DNA from 2 places in the Streptomyces sp. NPDC050564 genome. Region 1 is predicted to be linked to the other one. Evidence: riboswitches for the same ligand, from Rfam matches in the RefSeq annotation. Region 1 holds a riboswitch; the other holds the start of a gene.
The links. A riboswitch is a leader RNA that binds a small molecule or an ion and turns the genes downstream of it on or off. The one in region 1 is predicted to bind thiamine pyrophosphate.
Positions count from the first base shown of each region.

Region 2: linked by a shared signal. The riboswitch ahead of thiO (glycine oxidase ThiO) and the one ahead of thiC (phosphomethylpyrimidine synthase ThiC) in region 1 are both predicted to bind thiamine pyrophosphate.

Region 1 is NZ_JBITGS010000014.1:189,934-195,564, reverse strand. Features, by position in the region: gene ACIBK0_RS23400 (SsgA family sporulation/cell division regulator) at 1-218, shown strand, start outside; gene ACIBK0_RS23395 (YibE/F family protein) at 280-1,749, opposite strand; TPP riboswitch at 1,821-1,977, shown strand; gene thiC (phosphomethylpyrimidine synthase ThiC) at 1,970-3,799, shown strand; gene ACIBK0_RS23385 (VWA domain-containing protein) at 3,894-5,372, shown strand; gene ACIBK0_RS23380 (hypothetical protein) at 5,592-5,631, opposite strand, start outside.
Region 2 is NZ_JBITGS010000006.1:99,271-104,901, forward strand. Features, by position in the region: gene metF (methylenetetrahydrofolate reductase [NAD(P)H]) at 1-549, opposite strand, end outside; gene thiE (thiamine phosphate synthase) at 687-1,346, opposite strand; gene ACIBK0_RS11595 (Rv2175c family DNA-binding protein) at 1,548-1,913, opposite strand; gene ACIBK0_RS11600 (NAD(P)/FAD-dependent oxidoreductase) at 2,130-3,365, opposite strand; gene ACIBK0_RS11605 (hypothetical protein) at 3,452-3,793, opposite strand; TPP riboswitch at 3,846-3,959, shown strand; gene thiO (glycine oxidase ThiO) at 3,957-5,123, shown strand; gene thiS (sulfur carrier protein ThiS) at 5,120-5,320, shown strand; gene ACIBK0_RS11620 (thiazole synthase) at 5,324-5,631, shown strand, end outside.

The DNA.
Region 1 (5,631 bases):
CGCCCGCAGACCCGGAGGCGTTCGGCGAGGTGCTGATCCGGCTTCAGGTGGGCGGCGACCACGCGCTGTTCCGGTCCGGCGCGGCACCGCTCGTGGCATTCCTCGACCGCACGGACAAACTGGTGCCGCTGGGGCAGGAGCGTTCCCTGGCCGACTTCGACACGCACCTCGACGAGGCGCTGGACCGCATTCTGGCGGAGGAGCAGAGCGCGGGCTGACGTACCGCCACCCTCCCAGTGGAGTAACGCTTCCTCACAAGGGGCGCGGCGCCGGATGCTCTCAGCGCTTGCGGCGACGGCCCTTCCCACTGCGTACCGGCGTCCTGGCTCCCGCGGGCTCCACGGGTCCGGCCTTGGTGTCCGTGCGGTCCGCGGAGACCACCAGTGCGGCCAGCGCCGTGGTCACCGGCACCGAGGCGACCAGGCCGATCGAGCCGATCAGGGTGCGCACGATCTCCTCGGCGACCAGCTCGCTGTTGGCGACCGCGCCCACGCTGCTCTGCGCGATCGAGAAGAGCAGCAGCAGTGGCAGCGCGGCGCCCGCGTACGCCAGGACAAGGGTGTTGACGACGGATGCGATGTGGTCGCGGCCGATGCGGATGCCCGCGCGGTACAGGCCACGCCAGCCCATCGTCGGATTCGCCTCGTGCAGCTCCCAGACCGCGGACGTCTGCGTCACCGTCACATCGTCGAGCACACCGAGCGAACCAATGATGACGCCCGCGAGCAGCAGACCACTCATGTCGATGGACGGATACAAGCCATGGATCAGGCCGGTGTTGTCGTCGGTGTTTCCGGTCAGCGCCGCCCAGCCGATGAAGACGGAGCCGAGCACGCCGATCAGCACCAGCGAGAGCAGTGTGCCGATGACGGCCACCGACGTGCGGGCCGAGAGGCCGTGGCACATGTAGAGCGCGATCAGCATGATGGCGCTGGCCCCGACGACCGCCACGATCAGCGGGTCCGAGCCATGCAGGATCGCCGGCAGGATGAAGAAATTCAGGATCAGGAAGCTGATGGCCAGCGCGATGAGCGCCATGACGCCGCGCATCCGGCCCACCACCACGACGACCAGCGCGAAGATCCCCGCGAGCAGCGCCAGGGGGAACTTCCGGTTCACGTCGGTGACCGAGTATTGCAAGTCCTTGGGCGCGGAGGGCTCGTACGCGACCACGACCTTCTCGCCCTGGTGCAACTGCCGCGACTGGTCCGGCTGGACGATCTCGGTGAACGTACGGCCCTTGTCCTTGCCGGTGTCGATCCGAATCGTCGCCTTCTTGCAGTCACCCGTCGCTTGCTGTTGCGCGGAGGAGCCCTCGGCCGTGGACGTGTCACCGGTCGGGGTCTCCCCCGAGGCGTTCACGGACTTGCAGTCCACCTTGTCGACCTTGGCGACCGTCGCCTGCTGGGTCTGCCGGTCGAAGCCGACGCCAGTGCGCTCGTGCGACGGGGCGCCGCCGGGCCAGAGCACCACGAGTCCCACGAGGACCGCCGTCGCGAAGGGGATCAGTACCGCGGCGATGACCTTGCGCAGGTGCTTGGAGACGGGCGTTGCAGGGCCGTGGCTGTGACTGTGCGAGTGGCCGTGCGCGCCGCCAGGACCATGGCTGTCGCCGGGGCCCGGCCCATGGCCGCCACCGCCCGGTCCATGTCCGCGGCCGTCGCCGGAACCGTGTCCATGGCCGCCACCGGAGCCGGACCCGCGAGGCGGATCGGACGGTGGGAACGGAGGCTGCTGCATTGTGGTCACCGCCCGATCATCGCAAGAACGAAGGGGGCCCTCTGTTCAGCGCGCCAGATATGACGCTAGCGTGGAGGCACCTTTGCACACGCGGGAGCTCGGAGCACCGGGCTGAGAGGGCGCTGACCTTCGTCTTGGCGATGTTTCACATGAAACATCGACGGACGGAAGCCGCTGCGTCGACCGCCGAACCTGTTACCGGGTAATGCCGGCGTAGGGAGTAGGTCTCATGACCAACAAGGACGTACGCACGCCTGCCTCCAGCCAGACGGATGGGGCGCTTGCTCCGGCCGAGAACGGTGGGGCATCCGCCCCGGCCGAGAACGGCGAGGCCGGGAAGTCCATCGGCTGGCACAAGGCGTATCTCGGCGGCTCACGCCCTGATCTACGAGTGCCGGTCCGCCAGGTGCACCTCACCAACGGGCAGTCCGTCACGCTGTACGACACCTCCGGCCCGTACACCGATCCGACCGTCGACACCGACGTACGCAGGGGTCTGACGCCGCTGCGCGAGAACTGGATCATCGCCCGCGGCGACACCGAGGAGTACGCGGGCCGTCCGGTCCGCCCCGAGGACGACGGGGTCAAGCACACGTCGCCGCGTGGGGGGTTGCGCAACCTCGACGCGGTCTTCCCGGGCCGGCCGCGCCAGCCGCGCAGGGGCCGCCCCGGACAGGCGGTGACGCAACTCGCGTACGCCCGCCGCGGTGAGATCACGCCCGAGATGGAGTTCGTAGCGGTCCGCGAGAACGTCGACCCCGAGGTCGTACGCGAGGAGATCGCCGCGGGGCGCGCGGTGCTGCCCGCGAACGTCAACCACCCGGAGATCGAGCCGATGATCATCGGTAAGCGGTTCCTGGTGAAGGTCAACGCCAACATCGGCAACTCGGCCGTGACGTCCTCCATCGAGGAGGAGGTCGAGAAGATGACCTGGGCGACCCGCTGGGGCGCCGACACGGTCATGGACCTGTCCACCGGCCGCAACATCCACACCACCCGCGAGTGGGTGCTGCGCAACTCCCCCGTCCCCATCGGCACGGTGCCGCTCTACCAGGCGCTGGAGAAGGTCGACGGCCGCGCCGAGGAGCTGACCTGGGAGATCTACAAGGACACGGTCATCGAGCAGGCTGAGCAGGGCGTGGACTACATGACGGTCCACGCGGGCGTGCGCCTGCCGTATGTGCCGCTCACCGCGAACCGCAAGACAGGCATTGTCTCGCGCGGCGGCTCGATCATGGCGGCCTGGTGCCTGGCGCACCACAAGGAGTCGTTCCTGTACGAGAACTTCGAGGAGCTCTGCGAGATCCTCGCGGCGTACGACGTCACGTACTCACTCGGCGACGGCCTGCGGCCCGGCTCCATCGCGGACGCCAACGACGCTGCGCAGTTCGCGGAGTTGAGGACGCTCGGGGAACTCAACACGATCGCCAAGCGTTTCAACGTACAGACCATGATCGAAGGGCCGGGGCATGTCCCGATGCACAAGATCAAGGAGAACATCGACCTTCAGCAGGAGATCTGTGATGAAGCTCCGTTCTATACGCTGGGCCCGCTGACGACGGACGTCGCGCCGGCGTACGACCACATCACCTCCGGCATCGGTGCCGCGATGATCGCCTGGTGGGGCACGGCCATGCTCTGCTATGTCACGCCCAAGGAGCACTTGGGCCTGCCCAACCGTGACGACGTCAAGACCGGCGTCATCACCTACAAGATCGCCGCCCACGCAGCCGACCTCGCCAAGGGGCACCCCGGTGCGCAGGAATGGGATGACGCGCTGTCCGACGCCCGCTTCGAGTTCCGGTGGGAGGACCAGTTCAATCTGGCCCTCGACCCGGACACGGCACGGGAGTTCCACGACGAGACACTGCCGGCCGAGCCCGCCAAGACGGCCCACTTCTGCTCCATGTGCGGGCCGAAGTTCTGCTCGATGAAGATCTCGCAGGACATCCGCCGCGAGCACGGCGGTTCGCAGGTGGAGATCGAGGAGGGCATGGCGCAGAAGTCCAAGGAGTTCGCGGCAGCGGGCAACCGGGTTTATCTGCCGTTGGCGGACTGAGGCGCGCACGAGTGCGTGGTGTTCGGAGCCGTCCGAGGCTCGCGCATGTGCATCGGACGGCTCCGGGACCGGGTTCTGTCGGCAGACTGGGCGCATGACAGCGACATCCATGAGCAAGGGCGCCAACCTTCCCGTGGCCGCCGGGGCTGTTCAGGTCGTGCTCGGCTGGGCCGGGGGGCCCGGTGCGCCGGACGCCGATGCCTCGGCGCTGCTGCTCGGTGCGGGTGGACGGGTGCGGGACGACGGGGACTTCGTCTTCTACAACCAGCCGCAGCATGCCTCCGGGGCCGTACGGCACCTCGGGAAGCGGCGGGACGGCGGAGCCACGACGGACACGGTCGGAGTTGATCTGCGCGCCCTGGAGCCGGGCATCGAGCGGGTCGTCCTGTGCGCCTCGGCCGACGGCGGCACCTTCGGTCAGCTGTCCGGACTGACGCTGACGTTGCTCGACGCCGGGACGCGGCAGGAGCTCGCGCGCTTCGAGATGGAGGCCACGACGGAGACGGCGTTCATCGGTGGTGAGCTGTATCTGCGGGGCGGCCAGTGGAAGTTCCGCGCGGTCGGACAGGGCTACGCGTCCGGTCTCGCGGGCCTGGCCACCGACTTCGGGATCAGTGTGGACGACGAGGCCGGGGCCTCTGCGCCTGCCGCCGGCTCCGGGTCCGGGACGGGTGCTGCGTCGGCGGTGCCGCCCGCGGTGACTGCCGCGGGCCCACCGGTGGTGCCGTCCGCGGGACCGCCCGTCGTGCCGCCTGTGGTCCCGCCCGCCCCGCAGGTTCCGTCGGCGCCCCCAGGACCCGTCCCCCGCCTCACCAAGGGCGAGGAGCAGTTGCCTGTGGACATGCGCAAGCGGCTCTCCCTGCGCAAGGAGCAGGTGGCGGTCAGTCTGCGCAAGCGGGGGGCGGAGGGGGTCATGGCGCGTGTCGTGCTGGTGCTCGATGCCTCCGGGTCGATGTCCTTCCTGTACTCGAAGGGCGTCGTGGCCGACGTGGTGGAGCGGATGGCCGCGGTGGCCGCGCAGCTGGACGACGACGGAGTGATGCAGGCGTGGACGTTCGGGTCCCATGCGGCCCGGCTGCCGGATCTCGGTCTGGGGGAACTGCCCGAGTGGCTGGAGCTCCACGTCCGGGTCGGTGAGCTGAGCCTGTTCCGACGGAGCAAGAAGCCGCGGAAGGGGCTGAGGCAGGGGCAGGTGGACATGCGCGCGGTCGGGATCCAGAACGAGGAGCAGAAGGTGATCGCCGAGGTCCGGACGTATGTGCGTGAGCATCCGGCCGCCGATCCCACCCTGGTGCTGTTCTTCTCCGACGGAGGTGTCTATCGCAACAAGGAGATCGAGAAGGAGCTGCGGGAAGCGGTCGAGGAGCCGATCTTCTGGCAGTTCGTGGGCCTGGGCCGGTCCAACTACGGAGTGCTGGAGCGGTTCGACACACTGCCGGGCCGACGCGTCGACAACGTCGGATTCTTCGCGGTCGACGACATCAGCAGCGTCCCGGACCCGGAGCTGTACGACCGGCTGCTGTCCGAGTTTCCGGCCTGGATGACAGCGGCCCGGCAGCTCGGCATCATCTGACCGAAGCCTTCCGGGTCGCGCGGCGTCCGACCGGGTCCTGCCGGGCCGGGCATCGGCTGACGGCGCCCGGCCAGGGGGCGTTCGGACGCGCCCGGCCAGGGAGCGTGCGGGCGTACGTCACTCACCGGTTCGGGCCCGCGCCTCATCAGCGCGGGCCCCGGTTCCTCCCCGCATCCCGGCCCTCACCCTCGGACATGAGCCACCCGGTCGGCCCGGGCGTCACTCCGGCTGGTGCTCCGGTCCTCCGAAGTCCGGGCTC
Region 2 (5,631 bases), on a different contig from region 1:
ACGGCACTTGTCGACGAAGCGCGCAACGTCCAGGTCCCATTCGGCGGACCGAGGGTGCATCTCCGGGAAGGCCGCGACGCCGACGCAGAAGTCGCCCGACTCCTTGATGAGTCGCACGAGTTCGGCCGCGTAGGTCAGGCCCCGCGGGTGCGGGACCCACTCGCCCATGGGATCGCCGGGCGGATCGCCGCGGACCGCGAGCATGTTGCGGATACCGGCGTCCGCGTACTGGCCGATGATGTTGCGCAGTTCGGCGATGGAGTGGTTGACCGCGGTCAGGTGGGCGACCGGGGTGAGCGTCGTGTCGACGACGATCTGCTGGGTCTCCTTGACCGTGCCCGCACGCGTGGAGCCGCCGGCCCCATAGGTCACGGAGACGAAGTCGGGAGCGACGGCCTCGACCCGGCGAAGGGCGTTCCACAGGTTCCGCTCGCCCTTGGGGGTCTTCGGCGCGGAGAACTCGAACGAGTACGTCTTCTTGCCGGTCGCGAGCATGTCGCGCACGGTGCGTGCGCGATCAGTCCTGGTGGAAGCAGATCCGAGGGCCATACCCGCAGGTTAGCCAGGGGGCGCCGGTCCCCCAACCGAACCGATGAGATTTGTCCGCTTTGTCGACTTCTTGTCCACCCCTCGGACATTTATCGGACGGCGGAGCGGGACGGTTGCTCCGCACGACCACCGGATGACTATGCGTGACGAAGCCGCTTCGCGAACTCTGCCGCCGCCGCGCCCGGGTCGTCCGCCTCGGTGATCGCCCGTACGACGACGACACGCCGGGCACCCGCCTCCAGCACCTCGTCGAGGTTGCCGAGGTCGATACCGCCGATGGCGAACCAGGGACGGTCGGTGCCCAGCGAGGCCGTGTAACGGACCAGGTCGAGCCCGGGTGCGTGGCGGCCCGGCTTGGTGGGGGTGGGCCAGCAGGGGCCGGTGCAGAAGTAGTCCACGCCCTCCTGGACGGCGGCGGCCGCGGCCTCGGACTCGGCGTGGGTGGAGCGGCCGATCAGGACGTCGTCGCCGAGGACGGCGCGGGCCGCGGGGACCGGGAGGTCGCCCTGGCCCAGATGCAGTACGTCGGCGCCGATCGCGTGGGCGACGTCCGCCCGGTCGTTGACCGCGAGGAGCCTGCCGTGGCGTGCGCAGGCGTCCGCGAAGACCTGGAGGTGTTCCAGCTCCTCGGCCGCCTCCATGCCCTTGTCGCGCAGCTGCACGATGTCGACCCCGCCCTCCAGGACGGCGTCCAGGAACTCGGCGAGGTCGCCCTGGCGCTTGCGAGCGTCCGTGCACAGGTAGACGCGGGCGTCGGCGAGCTGGGCGCGTGCGATGGTGGCGGCGTTCTCGGGCATGCGTATATCCCCCGTTGTCGGTGCGTACGGACCACGGCGGCCGCGTGGCCTTTCGGCGCGTACGGACCACGGTGGTCCGGTGGCTTTTCGGCGCGTACGGACCGCAGTGGTCCCGTGGCCTTTCGGCGCGTCCGGACCACGATGATCCGGTGGCTGTTCGGCCGGTGACCGCCGTGGTCCGTACGCCGGACGGTTGTCAGGTCAGACGGCGAGCGCCTGGGCGCGGCGCTTCACCTCCGTGCCGCGATTCTCGCTGAGAGCCTGCGCGGGTGTGCCGGGCAGGGTCGGGTCGGGGGTGAAGAGCCACTCGAGCATCTCTTCGTCGGTGAAGCCGTCGTCCCGCAGGAGCGTCAGGGTGCCGGACAGGCCCTTGACGACCTTGTCCCCGTCGATGAAGGCGGCGGGGACGTGCAGCGCGCGGTTCTCACCACGGCGTACGGCGATCAGCTGGCCCTCCTTGACCAGCTGCCGGACGCGGGTCACCTCGACGCCGAGCTGTTCGGCGATGTCGGGGAGGGTGAGCCAGGCGGGGACGAGAGCATCGATCTTTGCGTCAATCTCGGTCACGGGACAAGCCTGCCATCCCGGACTGACACTCGGTACCCGAGTCCCGCCGGAGCCGGGGTCCCGCGCTCCTGCGATCGGGTGGGTTTCCGCCGCTCGGCACTGCCGGAAACACCACCGGAATCCGCGGTCGGGGCGCCCCGCCGTCCAGCGGTCGCGCCGAAACGTCCTCCGGCTCCGCCGAATCGGGGGTTCCTCCGGCGGCTGAAGAGGGGTCGGCTACGCCGCCGTCGCCGCCTTCAGCGGTTTCGACGGGTCCACCAGAAGTTCCGGGTTCATCGGGGTGCCCGCCTCGATGAGCCGGCGGCCCTGGGCCAGATCCCTCGGTCGGCCCACCGCCAGGAGGGCGACCAGGCGCGTGTCGCGGAGCCAGCAGACCGTCCAGGCGGGCGCGGAGGGGTCACCGCGCCAGAGGGTCGTGTCGGCGGGGGCGTGGTGGCCCACGTACTGGACGAAACGGCCGAACTGCTCGGACCAGAAGTACGGGACGGGGTCGTACGCGGCGGGAGCCTCGCCGATGATGTTCGCGGCGACCGTGCGCGGACCCTGGAGGGCGTTGTCCCAGTGGTGGACCAGCAGGCGGTTCTCATACCTTCCCGACGGGAAGGAGGCGCAGTCACCGACCGCGTAGACGTCCGGTACGGAGGTGCGCAGGTGGTCGTCGGCCACCACCTCGCGGTGGGCGCCGAGCGCGATGCCGGAGCCGGCCAGCCAGGCGGTCGCGGGGCGCGCGCCGATGCCGACGACCACGGCGCCCGCGGGAACGCGGGAACCGTCGTCCAGCACCACCGCGCCGGGCTCGATGCGCTCCACGCGCGCGTGCGTACGCAGGGACGCCCCGCTGCTCGCGTACCAGGCCGCCATCGGCGCCGCCACCTCGGCGGGCAGCGCGCCGGCGAGTGGCCGGTCGGCGGCCTCGACGACCGTCACCGCGCACCCCGCCTCGCGCGCCGCCGTGGCGAACTCGGCGCCGATCCAGCCGGCCCCGACGACCACGATGTCGTGCTGCTGCGCGAGGACGGGACGAAGCCGCTCGGCGTCGTCCAGGGTGCGCAGCAGATGGACCCCGGGCACTCCCTCCGCGCCCGGCAGCTGAATCGGTTCCGCGCCGGTCGCGACGACCAGGACGTCGTACGGCACGGGCCCGGTGGCAGTGTCCAGCTCATGGTCCTCGGGGCGCAGGCCGAGCGCCTCGCGTCCGAGCTGCAGTTCGATGTCCAGTGCCTCGAAGTCGACATCGAAGGCGGAGCCCTCGGCCTTGCCGAGCAGGACGGCTTTGGACAGCGGTGGCCGGTCGTACGGCTGATGGGGCTCCGCGCCGATCAGCGTCACACTGCCGGTGAAGCCCTGTTCGCGCAGGGCGACCGCGGTCTGCACGCCGGCCATGCCCGCGCCCACGACGACGACTCGCCGTGCCGTACGCCCCTGCGACTGCGCCTGCGTCTGCTCGCTCACCTGATCACCATAGACAACTGACAATTTGTCAGTCAGGGGACGTGCTCAGTGACCTGTTGCACAGTGCACGTCCACTCCTCCCACGCTCATTCGTCCACTTCTTCCACCACGCTCGTCCCGCTGCCCGTCTGCGACTCCCATTCCCAGGTCTCCTCCAGGCGTACCCGCCCGTCGGCCAGCTCGACCACGCGGGACACGCAGTGCCCCGACGAGGTGCCGCCGTCGCGCTTCAGCTGCACATACCGGAAGTCGAGGCGGTCCCTCTCACGAGTACCCACGAGATGCCCGCGTACGACATCGCCACCCGCGTACTCGGCCCAGATCTCGCCGTCCTTCTCGTGGTACGTGAACCGGGTGCGGGTACCCACCTGACCTGGCGCCTGGTCTGCGACCGGGGCGAGGACGAGGCCGTCGAGCGAGCGGGGCATGGGCGGAGGCTCCCTTACTGAGACAGGTGGCGGCGGGCTAGGGTGGCCAACGTAAAGCACTCGCGGGAGCCCGGACGCACCGGGCTGAGAGGGAGGCTGGGACGGCCTCCGACCGTACGAACCTGATCCGGGTCATGCCGGCGAAGGGAGGGGCTGGACGCCCATGTCGCCTACGCGTACGTCAGACGTCCTCGTCATCGGGGGCGGAATCATCGGGCTGGTGACGGCCTGGCGGGCCGCGCAACGCGGGTTCACGACCGCCGTGGTGGATCCCGAACCGGGCGGCGGAGCGGCCCAGGTCGCGGCCGGGATGCTCGCCGCCGTCACCGAACTGCACTACGGCGAGCAGACCCTGCTGGGCCTCAACCTCGCCTCCGCGCGCCGCTATCCGGACTTCGCCGCCGAGCTCACCGAGGCGACGGGCCAGGACCTCGGCTACCGCCAGTGCGGCACGCTGGCCGTCGCGCTGGACGCCGATGACCGCGCGCATCTGCGGGAACTGCACACCCTGCAACGGCAGTCGGGGCTCGACTCGGAGTGGCTGAGCGGGCGCGAGTGCCGCCGTCTGGAGCCGATGCTCGCACCCGGCGTACGCGGTGGTCTGCGGGTCGACGGCGACCATCAGATCGATCCGCGCCGGCTCGCCAAGGCCCTGGTCACGGCGTGCGAGCGGGCCGGGGTGGTGTTCCACCGGACCTGGGCGGAGCGGCTGAGCGTCGTAGGGGGCCGGGCCGCCGGAGTCGTCACCACGGACGGCACCGAGCCGGCCGCCGGTCAGGTCGTGCTCGCCGGAGGCAGTCTCAGCGGTCGTCTGGCGGGCGTCCCCGACGACGTACTGCCGCCCGTGCGGCCGGTGAAGGGGCAGGTACTGCGGCTGACCGTGCCGAACCGGTACGCGCCCTTCCTGAACCGAACCGTCCGCGCCGTCGTGCGCGGAAGCCAGGTCTATCTGGTGCCGCGCGAGAACGGCGAACTCGTCGTGGGCGCGACCAGCGAGGAGCTGGGCTGGGACACGACGGTGACCGCGGGCGGCGTGTACGAGCTGCTGCGCGACGCCCATGAGCTGGTGCCGGGGATCACCGAGCTGCCGCTCACGGAGACCCGGGCGGGGCTGCGCCCCGGCTCCCCCGACAACGCTCCGCTCCTCGGACCGACCGCGCTGGACGGCCTCCTCCTCGCCACCGGGCACTACCGCAACGGGGTGCTCCTCACGCCCGTCACCGGTGACGCCATGGCGCACGTCCTGACCACCGGTGAACTCCCCGACGTGGCCCGCCCCTTCACCCCCCGGCGCTTCGGCGCCGCCGCCCTCACGGAGCAGCCCGCATGAACATCTTCGTCAACGGAGAGCGGCAGCAGATCACCACGGGGACCGCTCTCGACACGCTCGTCGCGACCCTCACCGCCGCCCCGTCCGGCGTGGCCGCCGCGCTCAACGAAACCGTCGTCCCGCGCACTCAGTGGTCGTCCACCGCCCTGTCCGAGGGAGACCGCGTCGAAGTCCTCACCGCCGTGCAGGGAGGCTGACCCATGGCCGACGATCCGTTTGTCCTCGCTGGTACGTCCTTCTCGTCCCGGCTGATCATGGGCACGGGCGGTGCGCCCAGCCTCGATGTGCTGGAGCGCGCGCTGGTGGCCTCCGGAACGGAGCTGACGACGGTCGCTATGCGGCGCGTGGACGCGTCCGTGCACGGCTCGGTTCTGTCCGTGCTCGACAAGCTCGGCATCCGCGTGCTGCCGAACACGGCGGGCTGTTTCACCGCGGGCGAGGCCGTGCTGACCGCTCGTCTCGCGCGTGAGGCCCTGGGCACGGACCTGGTCAAGCTCGAGGTCATCGC